One region of the Romboutsia sp. BSD2780061687b_171204_C1 genome, then DNA from elsewhere that is predicted to be linked to it. Evidence: riboswitches for the same ligand, from Rfam matches in the RefSeq annotation. Region 1 holds a riboswitch; each other region holds the start of a gene.
What was found. A riboswitch is a leader RNA that binds a small molecule or an ion and turns the genes downstream of it on or off. The one in region 1 is predicted to bind thiamine pyrophosphate.
Positions count from the first base shown of each region.

Region 1 (10,279 bases):
TGCTATAGTATTTCAAGGTGCATCAGTTGGAGATATAATAAGTGCAGCTCATACTGGTTTTGTTTCTAATACTGGTGTTGCAGAAGTTGATGAATTATTATCTAAAGGCGGATTAATGAATATGATGAGTACTGTTTCTTTAACAATATCTGCTCTAGCTTTAGGTGGAATACTTGAAAAAACTGGTATGTTAGAGGCTTTAGCTTCAGCTTTACTTAAATTTGCAAAAGGTACATTTGGAGTTGTTTTTTCAACTATGGTTACATGTGTAATGACTAATACAGTAGCTGGTGAACAGTATTTATCTATAGTTATACCTGGAAGAATGTTTAAAGATGAATACGCAAAAAGAGGTCTTCATCCTAAAATGCTATCAAGAGCGCTTGAAGATAGTGGGACTATGAGTTCTGCCTTAGTTCCTTGGAATACATGTGGAGCTTACATCTATGGTACATTAGGAGTTAGTACTTTTGCCTATCTTCCATATGCATTCTTAAACTTAATAAATCCTATTGTTTCACTATTTTTGATAGCAATTAAATTTAAAATAGCTACAATCCCTAAAAAAGAAGTAAATAAATAAAATACTAAAAAATAAAAGCATCCATATGGATGCTTTTATCTATATATATCAGAAAATTCTATATTACACATTTCAATCTTACTATTTTCTGATATAAATTTCTTTATATTTGTTTTGCTTTTTACTAACTTGCTTGGTAAATAAAATTCAAACTTACTACCTTTTCCTACCTCACTTTTTACACTTATATCTCCGCCATGAAGATTTACTAAAGATTTAACTAGTGATAAACCTATTCCACTACCTTCATAACTACTTGCTATATTACTCTTTACCTGTGTAAATCTTTCAAATATACTTTGTAATTTATTACTATCTATACCTTCTCCATTATCACAAACAGATATATACACTCTATCTCCTTTGCTTTCTACATTCACATAAATACATCCATTAATACTTGTATGTTTAATAGAATTAGATAATAAATTTAAAAGTATTCTTTCTATTTTTTCTGGATCAAATGCAAGTATCATTTCCTCACAGTTTGTATCAAATACCAAATCAATTTGTTTATTTTTAGCATAAGGAGTTACAGATAAACTTATCTCTTCTACTACATTTACTATATTATAGTTTCCAAGCTCTAATTCATAATATCCTGCATCTATTTTTGTTATATCTATGATATTATTTACCAATCTTAGTATCCTATATAGGTTTTGCTTAAATAATTTAATATAATTTTCTAAATCTATCTTATCATTAAATTTTATATTTTCTTTTACTATATTAATATCTATTAACTGTATTATTCCAAGCATAATATTAAGCGGTGTCTTAAATTCATGGGATATATTTGCGAAAAATTCATTTTTCATTGACTCTAAATATATATTTTGCTCTAATTTTTGCCTAGCTTCTACATCTTCTTTTTCTTTATCTATATCTCTTACAGAAAATGCTATGATATCTCTTTCTTTTATATATTTTAAGTGCCATCTCAGCCATTTATAGCTATTATCTTTACATATCATTTTATTTTCTATTACCTTTACATTTCCATCCTTTAAACTTAAGATATTTAAAAATTCTTCTTTATGATCATCATATATTTTATCTATTATACTAGTTGATGTTAATTCTTCTTCATTAAATCCTGTTATTTTATTACATTCTTTTGTAAAAAGTTTAATGTAAGCATTTCTATCTATAGCTCCTATTACATCTGCAGATATACTTAAGAATACCTCCAAATCCTTTTTTATAAATTCTACTTTTTTTATTTCATCTATAAAGTTAATTATAGTACCTTCTAAATCTATATTTTCTAAGATTTTATATATATCGCTGTCTTTTTTTATTTCATCTAAAATAGCACTCATATCATATATTAATTTCTCTGAATTTTTAAACTCCCTTTTTCTATTGTTATCTATATTAATTACCATATTATCTATATTATTGTCAGTTATATCTCTTACTAATATATATGTACCATTATCTTTCGTTTTAGTTATATTAGTGCTTAATTCAAATTCTCCATTTGATGTATTTAGTTTTATACCTATATCGAAGTAGTTTTTAAACTCTAATTTTTCTATTTTTACTTTACTACTTATATCTATGTTTAAGGAATTAATGTCTTTTTCATTTATATACTCTAATAACTTATTGTTACAAAATATTATATTAAAATCTTTATCTAATATAAATATACTATCACTCAAATTATTAAAAAACTCTTTCATTCTTATCTCCCCCAAATATAACCCTTAATAAGTATTCTACACTTTTAGGCAATTTCCTTGAATTGTATTACCTTTTTAGAGTTTAATTTATAATAAAAAAGAAGATACTTTTAAAAGCATCTTCTTTTTTTATATTATATAACATCCATAAATTTTTTAGTTTGACCATATATATCATCATATTTTAATATCTCTGATACTATTGCATATCCATCTATATTTTCATTTTTTAAAGCAGATATATTAGATAGATTTATACCACCAATACATACTATTGGTATATCTATATTTTCTTTTATACTTCTTAATTCTTCTATACTCACATGTTTTGCATCCAATTTAGTAGTTGTAGTAAACATTGATCCTACACCTATATAATCTGCACCATCATTTTTTGCCTTAAGTGATAATTCTAGATTTTGAGTAGATACCCCAATTATCTTATCATTCCCTATTAAATGTCTAACTTCACTACATGGTATATCACTTTGTCCTATATGAACACCGTCTGCACCTACTAACATTGCTATATCTACTCTATCATTTATTATAAAAATTGCATTATATTTTTTTGTAAGTTCTCTTAATTTATAAGCTTTTTCTAAAAATTCTTTTCCTGATGCTTTTTTCTCTCTTAATTGAACTGTTTTTACGCCTGCTTTTAATGCTTCTTCTATAGACTCATAAAAATCTCTACCTTTTAAAATATCTGAGTCTGTAACTAAATATAATTTTAATTTTTCTCTCATCTTTATCTCCTATATTAATTTTTTAGTATTTATTGGCTAATTGATATATTTAAAACCTTACTAAACCTCTTTATAGGTATAAATAATATTAATATGCTAGTTAATAATCCTTCTACACCTGCACTTGATATATTATATACACATGAATATACTATAGGATTCATTCCTTTAGGTGCATATTGTGCAAAATATAATACTCCTGATATTATATACATTAAAACACTAAGGCTAGTTGCTAATATGCATCCTGCAAATATATTAAGTTTTTTATCTCTTCCAAATATTCCTGCTAACCCTAGTACCATCATTGGAAGTATATAATCTAATAAAAACTGAGCTGGATGTATTATTGTTGGTCCACTTATTAACTTTATTAAAGCAAAAACTAAACCTGCAGTTATCCCAACTTCTTTACCGTAAAGTATAGCAAGTAGCATTGTAGGTAACATTGAAAATAAAGTTATTCCCCCGCCTTGAGGATATTTTATAAATTGAATCATAGAAAGTATATAAGACATTGCTGAAAACATACCGATTAGTACTATTTCTTTTGTGCTTAATTTTCTATTTTTCATATCTTTTAGATACAAGCAAAACCATCCTATACTAACGATTAATATAACTATTCCTAATATATTATTTAAACTAGACATAAGTCTCCCTCCTTAGTTTCTTTATAGGCCATATTCCAAAATTCTAATTCATGTAAACTTGATTTTATAAATATTTCTTTTAAGTTTTCTCTTTCTTCATTACTTATATCTCTACATAAATAGTTAACATAATCTAACCACTCCCTTAGATTCTCGTCAAATTTTCCTTCAGAGTACATATCTATCCATTCTTTGTAGTAATTTCCTTCTAATGTCTCTTTGTAATTATCTAGTAGATAGTGTCCTATATAATTATAGCTCCAGTTACAAGGCATTGTAGAGATTACAATTTCTCTTAAATTTCCTTTTAAGGCTATAGCTTGCATATAACTAGTATAATTATCTGTTGTTATTTCATATTTACATGTTTCTGCTATTTTTGGTGGTACTCCTAATTTGTTCATATAACTAACATGTACTGCTGTTTCATATTCTATCGATGCACTTATGGCTCTACTGAAAAAGTTCATTTCCTCTATAGTCTTTGACTTTATTAAGCACATTGCAAATACTTTACCAAATTCTTTAAGGTATAAATAATCTTGTACTAAATAATTTTTAAATTTCTCTTTAGGTAAAGTACCTTCTCCTAGTTCTTTTATAAATGGATGTTCTAAGTATTCTTGCCATATATTTTTAACTTCTTCAAATAAATAATCTGTAAATTTCATTATATAACCTCAACCTTTCCAAATTTATTTAGCTTTTCTTCATCTAGGTCATATATATTATTCATAAGCTCAACTTTGAAGTCTCCTATAGATATATTTTCTTTATCAGCTAGCTGTCCGCATAAACTCATCGTCATTATCCCCATAGAGATAGCCTCTAAAGTTTTATCACTACTCCCAAGATATGATCCCATTAAGCTAGCACACATACACCCTGTACCAGTTATATACTTTAACTTAGGTGTTCCATTATATATTTTAATTATTCTATTTCCATCAGTTACACTATCTACTTTTCCAGTTGCACAAACTACACATTCTAATTTGTTAGCAATCTTTTTTATAGCCTCATCAATATTTTTGTCATCATCAAAAGAGTCAACACCCTTGCCTTTAACATCAAATCCACCTATATATTTAATCTCAGCTACATTTCCTTTTATTGCAGTAAATCTTACTTCATTTAATAATCTTTTTACAAAATTTGCCCTAGTTTTTGTAGCAAATACCCCTACTGGGTCAAGTACAACAGGTTTATTGTACTTATTGGCCATTTTACCTGCTTGTAAAAATAATTCTAAGTTAGAAGATTTCATAGTACCTATATTTATAACCACTGCACTTGCTACCTGAACAATCTCTTCTACTTCTTCATATGAAAAACTCATTAAAGGACTCGCTCCTAGTGCCAATGTTATATTAGCACAATCATTTATAGTTACTTCATTAGTATAATGAAGTACTAATGGATTAATTTCTTTAACTTTATTTATTAAACTATACATATTCTCTACCCCAATACTATATTTTCTTATTTTCTATTTCATAGAAATGATGAACAGGTCCTACTCCACTTCCTATATCAAAACTATATCTTATTGCGTTTGTTATATACTCCTTACTTCTTTTTACGCTTTCACATATATCATATCCTAATGCTAAGTGTGCAGCTATTGCTGAAGATAGTGTACATCCTGTTCCATGCGTATTTTTTCTATATAGCCTTTCACTCTTATATACTTTAAATATATCTTTGCCTATAAGTATATCTACAGCATCACCGTCTAAGTGTCCCCCCTTCATAAGTACAAACTTCGGACCTAATTCTAATATTTTTTGACCTGCTAATTTCATATCCTCAACATTGTCTATTTTAATACCTGTTATTTCTTCTGCTTCTGGTGTATTTGGTGTTATTATGTAGGCCATTGGTATAAGATACTCTATCATACTTTGCTTAGCTTCTGGCTTAAGTAGTGAATATCCACTCTTTGATATCATTACCGGATCAATAACTAGATTTTCTGGTTTGTATTTATCTAGAGTTTTTGCTATTTCTTTTATTATTTCTTCACTAGATACCATACCTATTTTTAAAGATTTTGGACGTATATCATCAAATACAACTTCTATTTGTTTTTTAATTATCTCTTTGCTTAAATCTTCTACCATGAATACACCTTTAGTATTTTGGGCTGTTATAGCTGTTATAACACTCATCCCATAAGTTCCTATTGCACTAAATGTTTTTAAATCAGCTTGTACACCTGCTCCACCAGACGAGTCTGAACCTGCTATTGTCAGTGTAGGTATTTTGTAGTTTTTCATATGATCTTCTCCCTTTTATTTATTAAATATTTAATTTGCTAAAGCTTGTTATCTCCTCAATTAACTTCAATATCATATATTTTTGCAATTAAAAAGCTATACCCCAACATTGGAATATAGCCTTAATTTCTAATTTAATATATAATATAATAATATATTATCAAGCTTTCCTACGCTGGTATTATCCAGATCAGGTACAAGGGTTAACGTTTCGTCTCTCAGCCTTTCGGCACCCCTAGCAAATATTTTATTTTATACTTATAGTATATTTCTATAATCTAAATAAATCAACTTTAATTATAATTTATAAAATCTTCTGTATATTTATAAATACTAACATTTATTTAATACCCATTAATATATAAAACTAACATTAATATTTTATATTAATAAATAATATTATTAGTATTAATTATAACTATATGATATTATTTATTAATACGGAAAATATAAATAAAAAGTTTACTTCGTTTAAGCGATATTCAGGATAACTATTTCTATGTCGCAACGATATAACGTTCACTAATGCTTTAAGCAACGTGTTGGCAAACTATTTCGGTCAAATCCGTTGCTCAAATTATAAAGATATTAAGAGGTAATATATAATGAATTTTGAAGAACTTGGAATTAGTAAAGATTTAGTAAATGTACTAAAAAATAGGGGAATTAACTCTCCTACACCTATACAAAAAGAAAGTATTGGATTTATAAAGTCTGGAAAAGATGTTATAGCAGAAGCTCAAACTGGTACGGGAAAAACTCTAGCATTTTTACTTCCTATATTTGAAAATATTAATCCAAACGCTAATTATGTTCAAGCACTTATATTGTCACCAACAAGAGAGCTAGCTATTCAAATAACTGAACAAGCCATTGAACTTTCAAAAGGTAAGAATATAAATGTATTATCAGCTTATGGTGGAAAAGATATAGCAGGTCAATTAAAAAAGTTAAAGGGAAATATACACCTTATAGTAGCTACACCAGGAAGACTTTTAGATCACTTAGATAGAAAAACTGTAAATCTTAGTAAGTTAAAAACTTTTGTACTAGATGAAGCTGACCAAATGTTATTTATGGGATTTAAAAATGAAGTTGAAGCTATATTAAAGGAAGTTCCTAAAAAGCGTCAAACATTGTGTTTCTCCGCTACTATGAACTCACAAGTTAAAAAATTAGCTTATAGATATATGACTGATCCTGTTGTTGTATCTATAGAAAAAGAAGAAATAACACTTGAAAATATAAATCAAGAAGTTGTAGAAACTACAGATAGAAGAAAACAAGATGCACTATGTTCTGTACTTGATAAAGATAATCCTTTTTTAGCTATAATCTTCTGTAGAACCAAAAGAAGAGCAGATGCTTTAGATGAAGCACTTTGTCAAAGAGGGTATAATTGTGCTAAACTTCACAGCGACATCCCTCAATCAAAACGTGAAAGAATTATGAAATCTTTTAGAAATGCAGATATACAATATCTTATAGCTACTGATGTTGCATCTAGAGGTATTGATGTTACTGGTGTTACTCATGTATATAACTATGATATACCAGAAACTTCAGAAGACTACATACATCGTATTGGTAGAACTGGTAGAGCTGGTGAAAAAGGTTATACTTGTCTATTTGTTGCCCCAAAAGATGAAAGATATTTAGAGCAAATTGAAAATGCTATTCAATATACTATCCCAAGAAGAGAAATAGATAATAACTAATAGTAATGTTAATAAAAATACCTAAAGGAATTATTCCTTTAGGTATTTTTATTTTCTATATCAATATTCTCTAATTCTTCTTTAGTCAATATCTTCTTTCTAGATATAAGCATATTGCACTCCATGCAATAATAATTAATAGTACCTCATCCATCTAGTACATCTAATTTAGATTTACAGTATGGGCAATAATAATCCTTGTTCATATTGTCACTTCCTTAATGTTTATTATGATTATTATTTTACTAGTCATGGAAATGCTATTCAATATTTATTTGTTAAATAATTACCATTATTTATAACTATAAACCAGACTCCTTAAACTTATCATTCATAAATTCAGTTATATTATGGAAAGTTTTCTTAAATATGACTAATGATATAAATATTACAAAGAATATTGCTAACATAGATAAATCATAATATACAGCACTCATGCTAGGTCCTGCTATAGCTTCTCTAAATCCATCTATAGCATAAGTAAATGGCCAATATGGTTGTAATATTTCAAATATCTTAGGGTTAGTTTGTATAGGATATATCCCTCCAGAACCTGCTATTTGGAAGACCATAATAACTATAGCTATAGCTTTACCTAAGTTCCCAAATAAAGAAACTAATGTAAATATAATTGTAGTAAATAGTATAGAAGATACTATAGTAAATAAATACATTAAAGGTATACTAACAGGCTTATCAAATATAAATATATTACCTGTTGCAATTATTAAAGACTGTATTAATGATACTGTCATAAATGTAAGCATTTTACCAAAATGTTTTTGAACTAAATTAGTTTTTTCTCCCGCTAATTCTTCACACTCTGTTGTAAGTAGTGATGTAGATAAAAGTGCTCCTACCCATATTGCAAGTACTGAGTAAAATGGCATTAAAGCGACTCCAAATATACCTGCCTTATATAACTCTTCTGTCTTAACATTAACAGGTGATGATATAAAAGATGCTATCTCTTTTGAATTTTTATCTAATATTGAAATTAACTTGTCTAAATTTTTATCTGTTAATATCTTAGTTTTTTCTACTAACTTATCTAAATCATCTTCAAACTTATTAAGTTCTTTTGATATATTACCTGCTTGTTTTACAAAAACATCACTACTTGATATTCCATAAGTAGAAAGTGCATCTATTTGAGGTATTATAACATTTATACTTTCTAATATGTTGTTTATATCAGAAGAGCTAGAAATCATAGCATCTCCTACACTATCTAAAACATTAGATACATCAGAAGTAAATATAGTATTTGTTAAATTTAACTTATTGTTAAATGAATTTTCTAATCCTGATAAAGAATTAAGTTGTTCATCTATTTGTTCTTTAGTTCCACCACTTTCAATTACTGATTTTAACTCACTTAATTTATCTTTTTCTGAAGAAAGTATAGTTTTTAAAGTATTAAGTGAATCTATTATATTTTGTGTCTTAGAACTTTCATGTTTGCTATTTATATTTTCAAGATCACTTATAACTTTATCTATCGTATTTTCCATAGTTGATATCAATTTTAATACCGACTCTATCGTATTTTCTACATTTTCAATTGAAGAACCATCATTTATATTTTTTAAATTATCAATTTCATTTTGTAATTTAGTATTTATATTATTTATAGTATTCATATTATTATTCATATTTTCTGATGCATTATTCACACTATCCTTTGTAGCTAATACTAAATTTTTGCTATTTTTTACTACATCTTGAAGACTATTTATTTCTTTTTTTATCTGAGGAAGATTTCCCTTTGTATTATTTAAATACTTTTTAAGTGTATTTGCATGAGAATTTGCTTCTTTTACATAATTATTTATTTTCTCTAAATTATTATATGTACTATCTAAAGCATTTTTTAATTCTATTATCTGCGGTTTATTGTCTTCTAACTTAACTCCTAATGTTGATAAAAATGAAAAAGCTTCTTTATTTAAAGTATCAACAAAATTAGCTTTTATTTCTTCTACTAACTTATTTTTAGCAACATCTGTTATTTTAGTAGCTATTGCATTAACTTTTTCATTAGCCTTATATATAATATTTGGCTTTTGAGGGTCTTTCGTTGTAAGTGTTGACAAATCTTTAGAAAAATCAGGTGGTATTTCAATTAATGCATAAAATTTTCCTTCATTTAACTGATAATTTCCTTGCCACTCATCTACAAACTGCCACCCTATGTCTTTATTCTTTTTAAGCTCTTTAACTATTTCATCACCTACATTTATAAACTTTCCATCAACGGAAGTTCCCTCATCTTGATTTACTATAGCTACTGGAATATTTCCCGTGTTTGAATAAGGATTCCAGCAAGCCTCTATATTAACCCACGCATATAACGATGGTATCAAACAAAGCCCTCCGATTATTATAAAGGCTGACTTAATAGTTAATATATTTTTTAAATCTCTTAAATAAATTTCAAAAATCTTTTTCATATGTTCACCTCTATAATTATTCTGATAAACCAGATTCTTTAAATTCTTTTTCAAATTTTCTAACTGATTTATTAAGCTTTTCTTTAAGTAAATATCCTATAAGTATAGTTACTACTCCAAACACTATAAGTATAGACACATTAAACATAACTG
Region 1 covers NZ_JADMRK010000001.1:341,178-351,456, reverse strand. The annotation lists gene nhaC (Na+/H+ antiporter NhaC) at 1-583, shown strand, start outside; gene I2H23_RS01765 (sensor histidine kinase) at 619-2,274, opposite strand; gene thiE (thiamine phosphate synthase) at 2,409-3,023, opposite strand; gene thiT (energy-coupled thiamine transporter ThiT) at 3,053-3,676, opposite strand; gene tenA (thiaminase II) at 3,664-4,347, opposite strand; gene thiM (hydroxyethylthiazole kinase) at 4,347-5,132, opposite strand; gene thiD (bifunctional hydroxymethylpyrimidine kinase/phosphomethylpyrimidine kinase) at 5,149-5,955, opposite strand; TPP riboswitch at 6,106-6,202, opposite strand; gene I2H23_RS01735 (DEAD/DEAH box helicase) at 6,561-7,673, shown strand; gene I2H23_RS01730 (YhgE/Pip domain-containing protein) at 7,976-10,126, opposite strand; gene I2H23_RS01725 (YhgE/Pip domain-containing protein) at 10,143-10,279, opposite strand, start outside.

Region 2 (10,279 bases), on a different contig from region 1:
TACTTATCTTCTTTTTTTTAATTAATATCCATTTGTGGATATAAAATACTTATATTTTCCTTAAAAAATTTTAATTTAATTTTTACTAATAAGTAAAATTTCCATTTGTTAAAACTTCCCTTACACTTTCCATATCTTCCTATTATAAAAATTTTATTATTTTTATAGTATTTACTTTTGAATTGGAGACTATCATAAATTAATGCTAATTAGTTTAATCTTAAACATTTTGTGTTATATTTATAATTAAACTATTATATTATCTGGAGTGTTTTATATGAAAATTAATAAGAATATACATTTTACTACTGGAGAATTTGTTAAGCTTTGCAAAACTAGTAAGCAAACTCTTTATCATTACGATCAAGTTGGAATTTTTTCTCCTGAAATAAAAGGAGATAATAATTATAGATATTATTCTTATCAACAAATAGAAACGTTTGGAGCTATAACAATGCTAAAGGATATTGGTATGCCTTTAAAAGAAATAAAAGAATACTTAAGTAAGAGAAATCCCAATGAATTAATTAATTTACTAGAAAAGGAACGTATAAATGTAATCAATAAAATAGATAAGTTAAACCAGATAAAACTCTTTATTGATAGAAAAATTGAATACTCCAAAGATTTTATTAATAATTATACAGATAAAGTCAGCATTTTACCATTACAAGAAGAATACATATTTATTTCAAAAGTTTTTAATTGTTCTACAGATAAAGAAGTTTATGAGGCTTTTTCTGCTCATATAGGTCGTTGTGAAGATAGAGGTATAGCTTACCCCCATTTTTTAGGTGAAATGCTTGAATACAGTGATATAGCTAATGGTAATTACTTAGATTATAAATATATATATAATAAACTTCCTAATAAAGAATATTCTAATTTTACTAAAGCTAAGGGATTGTACATTGTTGCATATCATAGGGGTAGTTATTATAACACTAGCATTACTTATAATAAGATTTTAAAGTTTATAGAAGAAAATAATCTATCTGTTCAAGGTCATTTCTATGAAGATATAATACTTGATGATTTAGCAGTTCAAGAATATGATGATTATGTAATAAAAATCTCAATAAAAGTTAATTTATCTAAATAAAACTCATGATTTAAATGGTATTAACTTTAAATTCTAATCCTTTACTAGATCAAAGATTGTAACTATTTTAAATAGTAAAATACATAAAAATACCTATTTATAATAAAAGTTAGCGTCTAAAATAATAAAAATTATTTTAGACGCTAACTTTTAATCTATATTATATTCATTTATTGTTTTTTTTATATTTTTACTACTCATTAGGTTAGACATAACAGCTATATCATCACAATAATCTACTATGTATTTGACATTGCTAGGTGTTATTCCACCTAATGCAATTAAATTTATATTTGAATTAATAAGTAAAGAATTGGCCTCTTTTAATATTTCAATTCCTTTAGGTTTTAAGTTTTCCTTACATTTAGTTTCATATATGTGTGATAAAAATATATAATCTGCATTTCTTTTTAGTACTTCTACTATATCTTTTATACTATGAGTTGATACTCCTAATATTTTATTAAAGTTTTTGATATCTATATACTCATTTGTATCTTTTTTATTTTTTTCATCATAAATATCTATAAACTTATCAAATGGTAAATGTATACCGTCGGCATCAACTCTTTTAAATACTTCTATATTGCTATTTATTATTATCTTAGTATCTTTATTTATATTTTTTTTAATCTTAAGATATAAATTTTCTAGCTCATCATTACTCAGATCTTTTTCTCTTAGTATTATATTTTTAACGCCACAATAAGATGCTTCTTTTATAACTTCAATATACCTATCATATTTGCATAGATGCCTATTCGTTATTAGATACATTAAAACCTTTCCCAATCTTTAAATATTTGTTGGTATCCAATATCTTTTAACATGGCTTTTATATCACTAACACTACTTTCATCACTAATTTTAAATTGAGATGTATCTTTACTATTTTGAGAATGCCCTCCTACATTTGTTGATACACCTGCACTTAATTTTGTAACTCCCAAAGGTATTAAATTTCTTCGCAATGATAAGCTTTCTCTAGTCGATAAATTTATACCACCTTGATTATCAAATAATCTCATAACAACCATAGCTTGTACTAAATCATTATCATTGATATCAATTATTTTTTCATAACATCCCTTAAATGGTCTTATTCTAGGTATTGAGTATGAAACGTCTACATGTGGATATTTTTTTCTTAAATATCTTCCATGCATTAATGTAAAAAAAGTTTCTTTTCTAAAATCATTAAGACCAAGTAACGAACCTATTGATACACTTCTCATTCCAGCTTTTATTCCTCTTTCTGGTGAGTCTAATCTATATTTATAATTAGATTTTGGACCTTTTAAATGTACCTCTTTATAAATATTTTCATCATATACTTCTTGGTATACAGTAAGCCCTTCAACGCCTTTATCTACTAAATATTTATACTCTTCTTCATCCATTGGATAAACTTCTATTGTAATAGATGGAAATTTATCTTTAAGAACTTCTACAGCTTCACCTATATACTCTACGTCTGAATGAATCTTACTTTCTCCAGTTAAAAGCAACAAATGCTTAAATCCCTCTTTAGATATTTCATTTCCTTCTATTTTAATTTCATTAATGTTGAGCTTTTTTCTACTTATTCCAGAATCTATATTATATCCACAGTATAGACATTTATTTACACAATAGTTTGCTATATACATAGGAGTATACAAAAGTATAGTCTTTCCAAAATATCTATTAGTTATCTCGTGTGCTTTTTGTGCCATTTCTTCCAGGTATTTAGTGGCTTTTTTAGATAATAAATTTAATAAATCATATTCATCTAAATTATCCTTTTCTAAACTTCTTAAAACATCATAATTTGATACATTTTCTAGATATTTATCTATATCAATATCTTTATACTTTTCTATAACATTATAAAAACTCAAATTAAACACCTACTTCACTTAAAAATCCAGTAAGAGGTGAAGATGCATTTGCAAAATTGCTTACTCTTCCTGTTTTAGCTAAATATGCTTCTCTTCCACCTTCAACTGCTAATTTGAAAGCATTCGCCATTTTTATAGGGTCGCCTGCACTAGCTATTGCAGTGTTTACAAGTACTGCTGCTGCCCCCATTTCCATAGCTTCCATAGCCTGAGATGGTTTTCCAATTCCTGCATCTACTATTATTGGTATATCTAATTCTTCTATCATTATTTTTATCATTTCTTTCATTTTAAGCCCTCTATTAGAACCTATTGGTGCCCCAAGTGGCATAACTGCTGCTGCCCCTGCTTCTATTAGCCTTTTGCCTGCATATAGATCTGGACTCATATATGGAAGAACTACAAATCCTTCATCAGCAAGTATTTTAGTTGCTTTTATAGTTTCTTCATTATCGGGTAATAAGTATTTTGTATCACTTATTACTTCTATTTTTATAAAGTTTCCACATCCCATTTTTCTAGCTATTCTTGCTATCCTAACAGCTTCCATATGATTAGTCGCTCCTGATGTATTAGGAAGTATTGTCATATTGCTAGGTATATGTGATAGTATATTTTCTTCTGTATTGTCTAAGTCTACTCTTCTTAGTGCCATAGTTATTATTTCACTGTTACTTGACTCTATTACTCTTGGTAACATATCATTTGAACTATATTTTCCCGTTCCTATTAAAAGTCTACTATTAAACTCATGTCCGTTTAATATTAATTTATCCATTTTTATCCCCCACATAATCTTATTTGTCTTCTATCAATATTTTTGTTGCTAAATTAGCCATGTGATTAGCACATATAGCCACCCTTGGTGCCATAAGCCCATCACCTTCTTTAGCTTCATTTATCTCATCTCCACATATGTAAAATTTATCTCTGATTTTTCTTGTTTTTATTATGTTAGAATCATAATATCCTGCCACTCCAGATGAGGATATTAAATATTTATCTCTCATTTTAGTTAAAATGTTATTTGCAATTTCTGCTTTGTACTTTGGATTATCAAAAGCCTCTATTATTATATCTACGTTCCCAAATTCATGTATATTTGATGAATCTATTATTTTGTTTATAGTTTCAACTTCTATAAATGGATTAATATTTTCTATATTATTTTTAAGTGCCTCGGTTTTATATTTTCCTATATCATTTATAAAATATTGTTGTCTATTTAAATTAGATGGTTCTACTATATCAAAGTCTGCTAGTATTAATGTTCCTACGCCTATTCTAGCTAAAGATATAGCTATATTTGAACCCAATCCACCAATACCTAATATTGCTACTTTTCCATTTTTTAATTTGTAGTGAACATTTGGAGTATGTCTGCTAACCATAAGATTTTCTAATTCTTCAAATTTTGGAATTTCACCCCTTTTTATTAATGTAACTCTATCATTTTCATATAATTCTAAATCTACATATGCATCTACTGGATGACCATTTAGTATTATTATATCTGCATCTTTTTTATATTTTTCTTTAACTTTATCTACTGTAACTATATCTTCATCAATATTTACAAGTAGCTCATTTATAAAAAGTTGCATCTTATCCCCCTCCAACAAACCTTATGACTTCTATAACATCTTCTTCTCTTAGTATATAGCTATCGTATTGATTATTTTCAATTATGTTTAAATTTATCTCTACTACTACGCTATCTTTTTTTACTCCAATATCTTCTAATAACTTTGATATTGTCATATCTGATTTAAATTCAAACTCTTCCCCATTTACCTTCACTTACATTTCCTCCTTTTAAGGATTATCTTTTATAAGATATAAAAATAATTATATAAATTTAACTTTAATAGCATTAAAAAAGCACTCTCTTTTTATAGAGAGCGCCTTATTTAACTAAAAATCTAGGTACATTAAAATATACGAGCTTCCCTACGTAAGAATTATCTTAATCAGGTTCTTAGAGTCTGAAAGTTATGGCTTTACTTCTCAGCTATCCAATCATAGCTCCCCTAGCTTTTATTTATTTTTACAAGTTGAGTGTAGCACAATGTATTTTCATAATCAACAAATTATTAGTTTATAAATAAACTATATATATATATTTATTATACGAATTTTATTTAATTTCCCTATTAAATTAGTTAGATTTCTTATGTATAATAATTATATAGTTATTCAATAATTTCAATATACTTTGAATTATTCTATAAATTAATTCTTATAAAAAATTCGGAGGCGAAAAAAATTGATTTCAAAAGATACAAAGTACTTTTTTATAGTACTAATACTTTTTTGTATAATTGGATTTACAGTAACTATATCTACAACACAACTCAATATTTTAATATATGGTTCTCCTATTTTTATGTTATTTTATGCACTTTCAGGGTATTCTCCTGCTTTAGCTGGATTAATTACCGCTAAAAAGTTTTTGTCTAAAGATGAATTTGATAGATTTTTAAGGAACTGTGTAAATGCAAACAGGAGTCTAAAGGAATATTTATATGTTATTATCGCCGCTTTAATACTTTGGACCGTTCCATATATAGTAGTTGAAATGTTTAGAGGCTATGGTGCCTTACTAAAATCCCCATTAATATTTTTAAGTTGGTTAACTCCTATAATGATATTTGGGGGAGGATTAGAGGAAATAGGATGGAGAGGTTTTTTACTTCCTAAATTACTAAAGAAATATTCTCCTTTTAAAAGTTCTCTAATAATAGGTATTATTTGGTCCTTATGGCATCTACCTTTATGGTTTGTAGTTGGTACACCACAACAACATACTAGTTTTATTCCATTTGCTCTTAGTTGTATTGCTTCTTCTTTTGTACTTACTTACATATACATGGAAACTAATAGCATTTGGCTTTGTATATTATTTCATGCTTTAGATAATGCTTGTTCTTATGTATTTGAGTATGATGTGGATTTACATATAATTATAGCTCTAGCAACTTGTCTAGCTGGTTTTATTATATTTTATATATCAAAAAAATGTATAAAACTAAAATCTAAATAATTCAAGTTATATTAATAATAATAAGCTATTTTTTAATAATAAAAAACGTATTGAAATTTTCAATACGTTTTTTATTATTAAATGTTTATGGTATTACACTTGTTCTATAAGGCCATATCCATCATGTCTTTTATATATAATACTTGTTTTATTTGTCTCTATATTTCTAAATAAAAAGAATTGATGTCCTAATAAATTCATTTGAACAATTGCATCTTCTGGAGTTATTGGCTTGTCCATTTTAAATTTCTTTCTTCTTTTTATTACATCGTCATCTAAATCTATTTCTTCATATTCCTCTATATTATCAAATCTTATACTTTCATTTTTTCTATTTCTTCTTATCATTTGTGTTTTGTATTTTCTAAGCTGTTTATAAAGCTTATCATATAATAAGTCTATTGCTGAATATAAATCTTCTTGGCATTCTTCAGCTCTAACGATAGTTCCATGTTTAGTATATACTGTCGCTTCAATACTTTGATTTTTTCTCTTTACATCTATTTTAACATGTACATCAAAATCATCATTAATATATTTTTCTAGCTTTTCAAACTTACTTTCAATTTTTTCTCTTATTGCCTCTGTAACTTTTACATGCTTTGAAATTATTTTTACGCTCATAGTATGTACCTCCTGTATCTGGACTACATTTTTAAATATACAAGTTATCTTGTATATTTAAATAATAACAGGAAAACAATTACATTTTAAGGCTATTATTATATATTTTTTTGGTGTATTATAGAAGTTAAGGGGGTTTTTTATCTACTATCTTTTTTTATTTTTACCATCTTCTTTTTTACACTAATCTCTTTATACTTCTTTAATATAATTTCACCTTTGTGATTTAATATATCTACATAAGAACAAAGGTCTTGTACCTCTATTACACCTATATCTTCATTATTTATTCCCTCTATACTATTAAGAGCTCCAACAATATCTATAACTCTTATTTTCTTTTTCTTTCCAGCATTTAGGTATAGTCTCGTTACTTCACTGTGAACCTTTTTTTCTTCATTTCTATTTTTTCTATTTTTTAAAACTTTTTTATTATTTTCTTCAAACTTAGCTTTTCCTAAAGCAATATCTTCTTTTTTTATGTCATCTAGATCTTCTATTTTATATCCAATATAATGTTCTATTTCTTCCATATACTTTTCATCTTTTTGATTTACCATAGTTATAGATTTTCCAAAGCTTTTTTTTCTACCTGTCCTACCTATTCTATGTATATAGTTTTCTTTATCTCTAGGCACATTAAAATTTATAACTAAAGATATGTCATCTATATGTATACCTCTACCAGCTACATCTGTACTTACTAGTATATTAAACTTACCATTTTTAAAATCTTTTATCGTAAAATTTCTTTTGTCTTGAGACATATCACCATGAAGTTCTGTTACTAAAAACCTATCTTCCTTTAAATTTTTATAAAGTTTTGTAACAGTTTCTTTTGTATTGCAAAATATCATAACTGATACTGGAGCCTGAGAATATATTATATTTTTTAAAGTATCATACTTTTTTTTATCCTCTACTTTGACTGTCTTTTCTGATATTTGTTTATTATTTAATAAATTTTCATTTTTTACTTCTACCATTTCTGCATCTTTCATATATTCTAAGCAAATATTTTTTATATCTTTATCTATAGTCGCTGAGAATAGTCCTTTAATGCTATTTTTAGGTATACTATTAAATATAAACTCCATATCTTCTACAAACCCTTTTTTAAGCATTTTATCTGCTTCATCAATTATAAAATATCTTATACTTTCAAGGTTAATTGTACCCCTACTTATATGATCAATTATTCTTCCTGGAGTTGCTACTACAATATGAACTCTTTGCTTTAACTCCTTTATTTGATCTTTCATAGGTTGTTTTCCAAATATAGCACTACATCTTATTTTCTTCAATCTACCTATATTAGATATCTCTTCTTTTACTTGAAGTGCTAACTCTCTAGTGGGTACAACTATTAGTGCTTGAAGATTGTTATTATCCACTTCTACTGTTTCACATATTGGTATAGCAAAGCTCGCAGTTTTTCCACTCCCAGTTTTTGATTTGACTATTATATTTTCATATCTTAATAACCTTGGTATAACTTCACTCTGAACTTTCGATGGTGAATTATAGCCTAAATTATACAATGCTTTTAATATATCTTTATTTAATTTTAAACTCTCAAATTTATTATTCATTTAATTCCACCTTATCTAATTTTACTATTATTGTTTTATTAACCATCATAGAATATGGCTAATATGTTTATTTTATTTCAATGTTTTATTGTATTATGATTGTCTTTTTATTTTATTACTTTTATATTAGCATTTAACTAATATACACTAAATTTTTATTTTTTCTATAATTGCTATTACTTAAGCCTTTATAATTTACTGCATATTTATAAAATATTTTTTACTTTAATTATAAAATAATTTGTATAAATTTTCTGAAAAATATTATTGACATATTCCCTTTAACTATATATAATCAATTTAAATATAAATTTTTTAGGAGAATATAAATATGATAATTAATACAAATCTAACTAACAATAAACAATTAAATATATCTTATTTTAGCTTTTGGCTATTGTAGTTGGTTTGTATTTATGAACGATAGATTAATCGTAGATACAAACTGGTACTTGTTTGTATCTATGATGGTGAAAGCTAACTTGTTATGTAAAGCCACATAGATAATACTATGTGGCTTTTTTATTTATCCTAGGCAAAATAAAAGTCACATGGTACATACTATGTGGCTTTTTTATATATAAAATAAAAAAAGAGGTGTTATTATGAAAAAAAATATTGATATTATTGTTATTGGTTTCGCACTATTTTCAATGTTCTTTGGAGCAGGTAATTTGATTTTCCCACCATACATAGGTGTTACCTCTGGTAGCAATTGGCTAATGAGTTTCTTAGGGTTTATAATTGCAGATGTTGGTATAATACTACTTTCTATCAATGCAATAGCAAAGGCTGGTTCATTCCAAGATGTTATTGGAAAAGCTGGCAAAAGATTTGGGCTTACTTTAGAAGTAATAATGATGTTGTGCTTAGGTCCAATATTAGTAGTTCCTAGAACTGGTGCAACTACATTTGAAATGAGTATACTTCCTCTAAATAACTCATTTAATCCAATAATATTTTCAATTTTATTCTTTACACTAGTGTTTATATTAACTATAAAACCAAGTAAGGTTATGGATATTATAGGTAAATTTTTAACGCCTATACTTTTAGCAGCGTTAGCGATCTTAATAATCAAGGGGATATTATCTCCTATTGGTGAGTTAAATACTAATATTTCTTCTGATAATCTATTTATGAGAGGTGTAACTCAAGGTTATCAAACTATGGATGCCCTTGGATTAGGTGGTATAACTGCACTTGTTATGTCATCTTTCTTAAGTAAAGGTTACAGAAATAAGAAAGAAAATATAAGCCTTACGATAAAAGCATCTTTAATTGCAGGTATTGGGCTTACACTAGTTTATGGTGGACTAGCATATCTTGGAGCTACAGTTTCTACGGTGTATGATGCTAGCATTTCTCAGACAGAATTACTAGTTAATATAACAAATCTTTTATTAGGAAATACTGGTACTATATTATTAAGTATAGTTGTTGCATTTGCTTGCTTAACAACTTCCATAGGATTAACTTCTGTTACAGCTAAGTATTTCGAAGATGTAACTAATAGAAAACTAAAATATGAATACATAGTAACCTTTATATGTGTATTTAGTGCCATATTTTCTAATTTAGGCGTAGATAAAATAATAGCTATTGCTGCTCCTATACTAACAGTGTTATATCCTGTTTCAATAGTTTTAGTTCTAATGAGCTTGTTTGGAAAAATATTTAAGAGAGATTCTGCTTTTAAGGGTGCTGCTTATGCAACATTATTAACAAGCTTGCTTACAGTACTTAGTAATCTAGGTATAAATATCCCTTTTATTAACAATCTTCCATTTGCTAATATAGGATTTAACTGGGTTATTCCTGCACTAATTGGAGCTTTTTTAGGCAAACTAATAATTAAAGAAAATAGTATATGTATAAATTCAAAGATTTCTTAATAAAAATATTCATATAAAAAACTAATAAAAACCTTCAAATAATTAATAGTTGTTTGAAGGTTTTTTATAGATTTTATTAACTTATTTTATCTTTTTCAATTTTATCTAATGAACTAGCAACTGCTATTGCTGAAGCCATAGTT
Region 2 covers NZ_JADMRK010000003.1:260,983-271,261, reverse strand. The annotation lists gene I2H23_RS09055 (MerR family transcriptional regulator) at 278-1,102, shown strand; gene I2H23_RS09050 (thiamine phosphate synthase) at 1,253-1,879, opposite strand; gene thiH (2-iminoacetate synthase ThiH) at 1,879-2,982, opposite strand; gene I2H23_RS09040 (thiazole synthase) at 2,984-3,760, opposite strand; gene thiF (sulfur carrier protein ThiS adenylyltransferase ThiF) at 3,780-4,586, opposite strand; gene thiS (sulfur carrier protein ThiS) at 4,588-4,782, opposite strand; TPP riboswitch at 4,913-5,024, opposite strand; gene I2H23_RS09025 (CPBP family intramembrane glutamic endopeptidase) at 5,249-6,025, shown strand; gene hpf (ribosome hibernation-promoting factor, HPF/YfiA family) at 6,119-6,649, opposite strand; gene I2H23_RS09015 (DEAD/DEAH box helicase) at 6,790-8,241, opposite strand; gene brnQ (branched-chain amino acid transport system II carrier protein) at 8,847-10,136, shown strand; gene I2H23_RS09005 (cation:dicarboxylate symporter family transporter) at 10,213-10,279, opposite strand, start outside.
Region 2: linked by a shared signal. The riboswitch ahead of thiS (sulfur carrier protein ThiS) and the one ahead of thiD (bifunctional hydroxymethylpyrimidine kinase/phosphomethylpyrimidine kinase) in region 1 are both predicted to bind thiamine pyrophosphate.

Region 3 (10,279 bases), on a different contig from region 1:
TGTCTAAATAAACTAGGAGTAAAAAAAGATAATGTAATAATACTAGCAGATGAAGCTAAAAAACCAGGAACTCATTATGATCTAATGGAAAAGACTATACTAAACTTTGAAAAAAAGTTAGGAAGCGTTACACATATAGCACATCACTATAAATATGATGATCATATAATGCACAGAAAAAATGGTCAAGTATTAAAAAAGCTTAGTGATGAACATAAAGTAGATGATGCAAGATATTTTATGAAGCCTAACTATGTATCAAATATACCTAACGATAAAAGAGATATATACAAAGTTAATAATATGAAGGACTATAATACAGTAAAGAGTGCTTTAGAAGAATATAAAAATGTAGATAATAAAAATGAAAAGTATGGAATTGGATATACTTCAGCCCATAGTTACTTTGATTATTTATTAAATGATCCTAGTTTAACATCAATTTTAAGTATATATTAAGTAAAAAATAAGTGTAGGACACGTCCTACACTTATTTTTTACAAAAAGGGTAGCTTTTCTTTTTTTATAGTGATAAATTAGATTTACAAAAAATTAAACAAGGTGGATAAAATGAATATAAATATAGAAGAAATATTAAAAACATATACAGATAGAAGTAAATACAATTCTGGACATTACATATACAAAAATGGAGTAATTTTAAATAATTATGCTAAACAAAATGGCAGTAAATGTATATTTTATGGAACTGTGTTAGATGAACAAAGAAGAAGAGATTATACATCAATGATAAGTATAAATACTAAAACTAGAGAAATATCAAATGTAAGTTGTGATTGTTTTTCAGAGTCACAAAGTATAAAATCTAATAATTTATGCTCTCACATAGTAGCGATAGTACTAAAGGGTATAGAAGATTTAAATAATGATAAAGAATATGAAAGTAAAGAAGGCACAAAGTTAAATCCAAATATAACATTTAATATATTATCATCAAAAGATGGTTATATGAATGCAAGACTAGAAATAGATGGAATAAGTGAAGGTGAATATAAAAATATATATAATGCATATAAAGAAAACAATAAATTATATAGATTTAAAAGTGGAAATTACTTGGATTTAAGTGAGAAGAATTTAAAAGAATCATTAGAACTAATAGATACTTTGGGGATGTATGAAAATCTTACTTCTATGAAAATAGACAATAATAAATCACTATATCTAAAAAAATATATAGAAGATAATGATAGTTCTATTATAAAAGGAAGTCATCATATAGACAATATAGTCGAGAACTTTAAAAAAGTAGAAAATTTAAAAATTGATCAGCCTAATATAAATGCAAAACTTAGAGAGTATCAGATTAAAGGATATGAATTTTTAAAAACTTTGTCTAGATATGAGTTTGGAGGAATTTTAGCAGATGAGATGGGGTTAGGTAAAACAATACAAACAATAGCTTTTTTACAATCTAATGAAAATAAAAAAGCTATTGTATTAACACCAACATCACTTATTTATAATTGGCTTGAAGAATTTAAAAGATTTTCTCCTAATCTAAAAATAGGTCTAGCTTATAAGTCTAAAAGAGAGGATGTTATAAACCATATAGATAATTATGATGTAATACTTACAACTTATACAACCTACAAAAACGATACAGAAAAATATAAAAATATAAAATTTGATTACTGTATAATAGATGAAGCCCAGAATATAAAAAATCCAGATTCTATAATAGCTAAGTCTGTAAAAAAAATTAATGCAAAAGTTAAGTTTGCGCTAACTGGAACTCCAATAGAAAATAACTTAATAGAGTTATGGTCTATATTTGACTTTGTAATGCCAGGATATTTATATGATAAATCAAAGTTTAAAAAAATATTTTTAGACAAAGGTAATATAGACGATTTAAAAAAGCTTATAAAACCATTTTTATTAAGAAGAACAAAAAAAGAAGTTATAAATGAATTACCAGAAAAAATTGAGCAAAAGTATTATGTAGAGCTTAACAAAGAACATAAAAAGGCATACTTAGGTTTACTTAGTTTAGCTAAAAATAAAATTCAAATAAATGATAATATGTCTGTATTATCTTATTTAACTAAGCTTAGACAGTTAGCGATAGCCCCTGAATTAATGGTTAAAAACTATGAGATAAAAAACTCTAAATTAGAGGTGCTTGTAAAATTGTTAAAAGAAAATAAAGACAAAAAAATATTAGTATTTTCACAGTTTACAAAAGTATTAGAGAAAATAAAAGATAGATTAGACTATGAAAATATAAGCTATAGCTATTTAGATGGAAAAACTAACCCAAAAGATAGAGTTAATTTAGTTAAAGATTTCAATAAAAATAATGATAATGTGTTTTTAATATCGTTAAAAGCAGGAGGTACAGGTTTAAATTTAACTAGTGCATCTATAGTTATACACTTTGACCCATGGTTTAATCCTGCAGTAGAGAATCAAGCAAGTGATAGAGCTCATAGAATAGGGCAAAAAAATGTTGTTAATGTTATAAAACTAATATCTAAAGATACAGTAGAAGAAAAAATTATAAGATTACAAGAAATGAAAAAAGAATTAGTAAAAGAGCTTATAGATAGTAATACAGATAGTGGAAATTTTCTTAGTAAAATGTCAGTAGATGATATAATAGATATAATGTTTGACTAAAAAATTAGAATATAAAATCAAAAATACGAAAAACTACATATAGATGTGATTAATCATAAAAAGGCTAGGATTAAATCTTAGTCTTTTTTATATACATAAATAGTAAATAAGTACATGTATTAACTTTTAAATAATACAAAAGATATATATGTACTTGTGAAAGGAATGAATATAAGTGTATATGACAAAAGATAAATCGTTTTATAAAAGTATAATAGATATATCAATACCAATAGCTATACAAAATTTAATAACAGTATCTGTTAATATGGCAGACACTGTTATGTTAGGTAGACTAGGCGAAGTAGAGTTATCATCAGCAGCTATAGCTAATCATCTTTTTTTTATATTGATGATATTAATGTTTGGGATTTCTGGAGGCTCTAACGTTATGTGTTCTCAATACTATGGGAAAAAAGATATAAAATCAATACACAAGGTAATTACTATTACATACTGGCTAAGTATAGCACTATCAATATTATTTGTATTAGTGGCTATGGTTATGCCAGGTGCATTTATGAAGCTATTTACAGATGATATATCAGTTATATCAATGGGGGAGAAGTATATAAGGATAGTTAGTATAAGTTATGTATTCTATTCATTAACAGTTTCTACTGTCGGTGTACTTAGGTCCATTAAAACTGTTAAAATACCTATGATCATACATAGTATATCTTTATTTATAAATATATTTTTAAATTATATATTAATATTTGGAAGGTTTGGGATAAGTCCATTAGGAATTAAAGGAGCAGCTATTGCAACTGTTATATCTAGGATAATAGAATTTTTTATAATATTTGCATATATAATTTTTAAAGAAAGTAAAATAAAATATAGGTTAAATTATATTTTGAAAATAGATAAAATAATATTTAATGATTATGTAAAAGTAACATATCCCATATTTTTTAATGAACTATGTTGGTCAGTAGGATCGTCTATGATATCTATAATAGTTGGTAGGATGGGGACTAGTGTAGTTGCAGCAAATAGCATAAATAATGTAGTAAATCAATTTGCAACTTTATTTATACAAGGATTATCTAGTGCTTCATCAGTTATAATAGGTAATGCTATAGGCAAAGGAAACTATGAAAAAGTAAAAGAATATGCAAACACAATAAGCATACTAAGCATAATAGTTGGAGTTATATCAGCTTTAATGATTTATTTATGTAAAGATGCCATATTAGGATTTTATAATATATCACAAGAAACGAAATTAATATCAAAAGAAATAATGACAGCAACAGCTATAGTAGCATTGTTTAGGTCTTTATCTTCAAATCTTATGATGGGTGTTTTAAGAGGAGGAGGAGATAATAAGTATGTATTTAAATATGAAATGATATTTATGTGGGGATTATCTATACCACTTGGATTTATAGGTGCATTTATATTTAATTTACCAATATCTATTGTATTTTTTCTATTAAAAAGTGATGAAATATTAAAAGGTATAGTTGGATTTATAAGAGTTAAAAGTGGCAATTGGATAAATGATGTAACTCGAGATAAAAAAGATATGTAAATTATATATTATAAAACATTGTATCTATAAATACTTTTGTATTTCTAAAAATGTCTATGTAAAAAATAACATAGACATTTTTAATTGTTGCTATATTCAGAAAATTTATAATTATTAAAATTAATAAATAAAAAAGACTCAAATAAATTTGAGTCTTTAAAACGTATCTATATGATTATAATATAGTTATGTTTTCAGCTTGAGGACCTCTAGCACCTTCAACTATATTAAAGCTTACTTTTTGACCTTCTTCTAAAGTTTTGAATCCATCAACTTGTATAGCTGAGAAATGAGCGAATACATCATCTCCACCTTCTACAGATATAAATCCAAATCCTTTTTCACTATTGAACCATTTTACTATTCCTTGAATCATTTTCAATTCTCCTATAAACCTACATCAAGATTGTTTCTTGATTTACTGTAATTTAAGTGTAACACTTATTTAAGCAAATGTACACACTTTTTTTATTTATTTAAATAATTACCTTAAATACTAATAAATATACCTAAATTTTCTAAAAAATATAAAAAAAATGATTGTACAAAAACTAACAATATTATGGTATATTCTTATAAGAGGAGGAATATTATGTCTAAATTTTATATAAAATACTTATGTATGTTTATAGGATTGGGGTCATTTATGACTTATTTACCTGTATACTTAGAAAAAACATTAAACTTTAGTCCATCGCAAATAGGGATTATAGTATCAATACCATCTATAATTGGTATAGCACTTGTACCTATATGGGGGATTATAAGTGATATTATAAAAAAACAAAAGCTTATATTATGGATAAATGTATTAGTAGCATTTTTACTGGGATATTTATATTCAAAAACAACGTCTTTTATACCGATATTTATAGTAGCGATATTTTTTGAAATGTTTAGAAATTCATTATTGCCACTTGCAGATACTATAACAACTTCATATTGTAAAGAACAAAATAAAAATTATGGAAAAGTAAGGGTATTAGGTTCTATAGGATATGCACTATCTGCTTTTATTTGTGGTCATATAATGAATTTAACAGGAAATGATTTGGCATTTTTCTACATGTTTATGTTTAGTATGCTACTATGTTTATTTATAACTCCATATTTAAATACACCTAAAGAAATGGAGTCTAAAGAAAAGTTAAATTTAAAAGTAGATATAAAAAAATTATTTACTAATAAACAATATGTGTTAATACTTTTAGCAAGTATAAGTATTGTTGCCTTAAGTGATGGGGTAAGCGCCTACCAAGGTATACATTTATTAAACTTAGGAGCAGGCAAGGAACTTGTAGGAATGTTGACTGTGTTTATGGTAGCTCCAGAACTTTATTTTATGGTTAAGACCAAAGATCTTTTAAAAAAATATGGAAATACAAAAATGATTACTGTAAGTGCAATTGCACTTTTTATTAGATGGATAATATATACATTTACAAATAATATAGCATTATTTATATTAGCATCAGCTTCTCATGGTGTAGCAATAGCTATAATGACTATAACTGTTTTTGACTTTATAGGAAACGTAGTAGAAAAAAAATTATACACTACAGCCATGACTATATACACTTTTTGTATAGGAATTGGGTCATCAGTTATAAAACTTATATATGGAAATATAATAGACTTATATGGAATGAAAGCCATATTTATATGCTCAATAATAATTTCTATCATAAGTTTTGGAATTATATTTGCAATAAATAAATTAGAATATAAGAATATAAATAATACAAATATAATAAGCGAATAAAAAGGAAGAACATAATTATGTTCTTCCTTTTTTAGATTACCTAACTATAGTATATATCATATATACTATATATAAAGCTATTAATATAAAACCTTGTTTTTTTACAAGACAATTATCTTTTTTCATAAAGATATAAAGTAAAACTGTTATAAATGTCATAAATATTATATCTATAAGAGCAAATGTACTTATAGATATCGGACTTATAGTTGTAGCTAAACCTAAAACTAAAAGTATATTAAATACGTTTGAGCCTATTACATTACCTATAGCTATTTCAGTTTCACCCTTTTTTATAGCCATAATAGAAGTAACAAATTCAGGAAGTGAAGTACCAACTGCAACTATTGTAAGTCCAACTAAGTTTGCACTCATACCAAATGATGTTGCAATAGTCGTGGCAGAATCAACAACCATATCTCCACCAACAATAATTCCTGCTATACCAATTAAACTTAATATAATTGTTTTAAACATGGGAACATCTTCACTTACTTCAGCTTCTATAGCTATAGCACTTTCACCACCAGATAAGTCTTCTTCATTATTAGAGTTTTTAGCACTTTTTACAGTATTTATTAAGAAGTAGGCAAATACTAATAAGAAAAAAATACCTTCAAATCTATTTATATGTAAATCAAGTGAAAATAGTAACAACATAAAGCTTATACCTATTAAAAATGGAGTATCTTTTTTTATAGTATCTTTTTGAACTGGTAACTTTGCAATTATTGCAGATACACCTAACACTACAAGTATGTTAAAAAAGTTAGAGCCTACGATGTTAGCAACACTCATATCATTTTGTCCTGCTAATGAAGATGTAATACTTACTGCGGCTTCAGGTGCAGATGTACCCATAGCTACTATAGTAAGACCTATAACCATAGCTGGAACATTAAATTTTCTAGCAATTGAAGCAGCACCATCGACAAATATGTCAGCACCCTTTATAAGGAAAATAAAACCTAATATTAATATTATAAATGCCATTAATATTCCTCCAAAAATATATATTTATAAAGGACAGTATACCACTTTATGTATTCTTTTGTAAATCATTAAAATATGATGAAACTTAGTTATGCAAAGAATATAATAGATATTTATAATATTAAATTAAGTATGTAACTAATTATCTGCTCTTAATAAATTTAAGTCTTTACCACTCATTATTTTATTCATATTTCTCATAGAACACATCTTACCGCACATTGTACAGCTATCATCATGTTTAGGAGTTGACTCTTTTCTATATCTTCTAGCTTTTTGTGGGTCAATAGCAAGTTCAAACATTTTTTCCCAATCAAGTTCTTGTCTAGCTTTACTCATTTGATTATCTATATCTCTAGATTTAGGAATTTTCTTTGCGATATCTGCAGCATGAGCAGCTATTTTAGTAGCTATAATACCTTCTTTAACATCATCTAAGTTAGGTAGTCTTAAATGTTCTGCTGGGGTTACATAACATAAAAAGTCAGCTCCATAACTAGCAGCTAAGGCACCTCCAATAGCACTTGTTATATGATCATATCCAGGGGCTATATCTGTAACTATAGGACCTAGCACATAAAATGGTGCACCATGACAAAGTTTCTTTTCAAGTAACATATTAGACTCAATTTCATCTAATGACATATGTCCAGGACCTTCTATTATTACTTGAACATTTCGTTTCCACGCTCTTAGAGTAAGTTCACCTAATATCATTAATTCTTTTATTTGACAAGCATCTGAAGAGTCATTTATAGACCCAGGTCTTAGAGCATCTCCAAGGCTTAATGTTAAGTCATATTCTTCGCATATATCAAGTAATTCATCAAAGTATTCATAAAAAGGGTTCTCACGTTGGTTAAGCTCCATCCAAGCATACATTAAAGAACCGCCTCTAGATACTATATTAGTAAGTCTTTTGTTTCTTTTAAAAACAGATGCAGTTTCTTTGTTTATACCAGCATGTACAGTAACGAAGTCTACACCATCATTTGCATGATTTCTTACTACATCTAAAAATTCTTTAGCAGTTATATCTTTTAATTCTTTATCGTAAAAACCAACAGCATCGTATATAGGAACAGTTCCTATCATAGCATTAGAAGATGATATAAGTTTTTTTCTAAATTCTTTGGTTTTACCAAAAGAACTTAAATCCATTATAGCTTCGGCTTTCATATCTAATGCCAAATTAACCTTTTTCATCTCTTCATCAATATCACAACAATCTTTTGATATACCTAAATTTACATTTATTTTGGTTCTTAGATTTTCGCCTACACCTTCAGGATTTAAAGATTTATGATTTTTATTAGCAGGTATTGCTACTTTACCTTTAGATATTAGCTCTCTCAAAATATTAACATCCATATTTTCTTTTTTTGCTACTATTTCCATTTCTTTAGTAATTATCCCCTTTTTAGCAGCATCCATTTGAGTAGTATACATCATATTAAAATCCCCCTTATTATATTTTAATAAATAAAAAAAGCCTTACCATAAGGCAAAGCTTCTCAAAATATGTATTAATAAATAGACTATATTTGTTTTATAGCTATTAATAAACACAAAAGTAACTTTCCTACGGTAGTATAAACTACATCAGGTTCGAAGGGTTAATGAATTTATCATTTCTCAGCCTAAAAGGCACCCCTAGTTAGATATCTTTTCAAAAACATTGTAGTTCTTTATTTATGTATTGTAAAGAAATTTTTTGTACTTATAAAAACGGAAAGGCACCTATCAAAAGATAAGTGCCTTTATTTGGGCTAGCGTAATACTTATATAAAATATAAGTTCCCACTTAACTTAAGAATATCATAATGAATATTATTTGTAAATAAAAAAAGCAATTATAAAAAATTATCAATGCCTTATGTGTTGAAAAAACTATATATTAAAAAGAATAAAAAAAATAAAATATAATAATAGATTAAGAATACTTTTATTGGTGTATATACAATATATAGTATTTGGTTTAAATATTATATCTATAAGTGGTAGATAATGATTAGTAAAACATTAAATAAAAGGTGGGAAAAATGAACTGGATAGAACTAAATAATCAAGTCATAATAAAAAATAAAGAAGGAAAATATCAATTAGAAAAAGATAAAGAAGCATTATACAGTTATATAAATGAATATATAAAACCTAGAACAAAGGTATTTAATAGTCTTGAAGAAAGGCTATCATATTTAATAGATAATAATTACTATTCTAAAGAAGTAATAGAAAGATATGATATAGACTTTATAAAAGAAATAGAAAGAATCATAAAAAATTATGGATTTAAATTTAATTCATATATGAGTGCAAATAAGTTTTATCAAAACTATGCACTTAAGACTAATGACAATAAAGAAATATTAGAAAGCTATAATGATAAAGTTCTTATAGTATCTTTAGCACTTGGAAATGGTGATAAAAATTTAGTAAGAAAATTAGCAGAGAAACTAGTAAAACAAGAATTTCAACCAGCAACACCTACATTTTTAAATGCAGGTAGAGCTAGAGCAGGAGAAATGGTATCGTGCTTTTTGATATCTATAGAAGATAGTACAGAAGGTATATCATATGCAATTTCATCAGCAAATCATTTGTCTAAAATAGGTGGTGGGGTAGCACTTAATCTATCAAGGTTAAGAGCTTCAGGAGACCCTATTAAAGACATAGAAGGAGCAGCAGGCGGTGTGGTAGGAGTTGCTAAAATGCTAGAACAGTCATTTACCTACTTTAACCAAATGGGTGCAAGACAAGGTGCCGGGGCTGTATATTTAAGTGTATTTCATCCAGATTTTGAATTACTTATGGATACCAAAAAGATAAATGCAGATGAAAAAATAAGATTAGCATCATTATCTTTAGGGGCATTAATACCAGATAAATTTATGGAATTGGCAGAGAAAAATGAGGTGGCTTATGCATTTTATCCTCATTCTGTTTATAAAAAATATAATATAAATCTTGATGAGATGGATATGGAAAAATGGTATGATATTTTAAAAAATGATGAAGATATACGAAAAAAAGAAATAAATCCTAGAAAAATGCTAACAAAGATAGCACAGATGCAACAAGAAAGTGGATACCCATATGTTGTATTTTTAGATACTGCAAATAGAGAACATATACTAAAAGACGTTGGTAAAATCAAAATGTCTAATTTATGTTGTGAAATATTTCAATATCAAACACCATCAAATATAAAAGGATATGCTGGAGAAAATATATGGGGACAAGATATAAGTTGCAATTTAGGTTCTTTAAACATTGCTAATGTAATGGATAATAAAGATATAGAAAATTCAATTGATACTGCAATAAGAGCATTAACTTTT
Region 3 covers NZ_JADMRK010000004.1:210,567-220,845, reverse strand. The annotation lists gene I2H23_RS10275 (PIG-L family deacetylase) at 1-459, shown strand, start outside; gene I2H23_RS10270 (DEAD/DEAH box helicase) at 571-2,643, shown strand; gene I2H23_RS10265 (MATE family efflux transporter) at 2,825-4,183, shown strand; gene I2H23_RS10260 (cold-shock protein) at 4,359-4,559, opposite strand; gene I2H23_RS10255 (MFS transporter) at 4,776-5,945, shown strand; gene I2H23_RS10250 (calcium/sodium antiporter) at 5,982-6,938, opposite strand; gene thiC (phosphomethylpyrimidine synthase ThiC) at 7,077-8,390, opposite strand; TPP riboswitch at 8,501-8,603, opposite strand; gene nrdE (class 1b ribonucleoside-diphosphate reductase subunit alpha) at 8,981-10,279, shown strand, end outside.
Region 3: linked by a shared signal. The riboswitch ahead of thiC (phosphomethylpyrimidine synthase ThiC) and the one ahead of thiD (bifunctional hydroxymethylpyrimidine kinase/phosphomethylpyrimidine kinase) in region 1 are both predicted to bind thiamine pyrophosphate.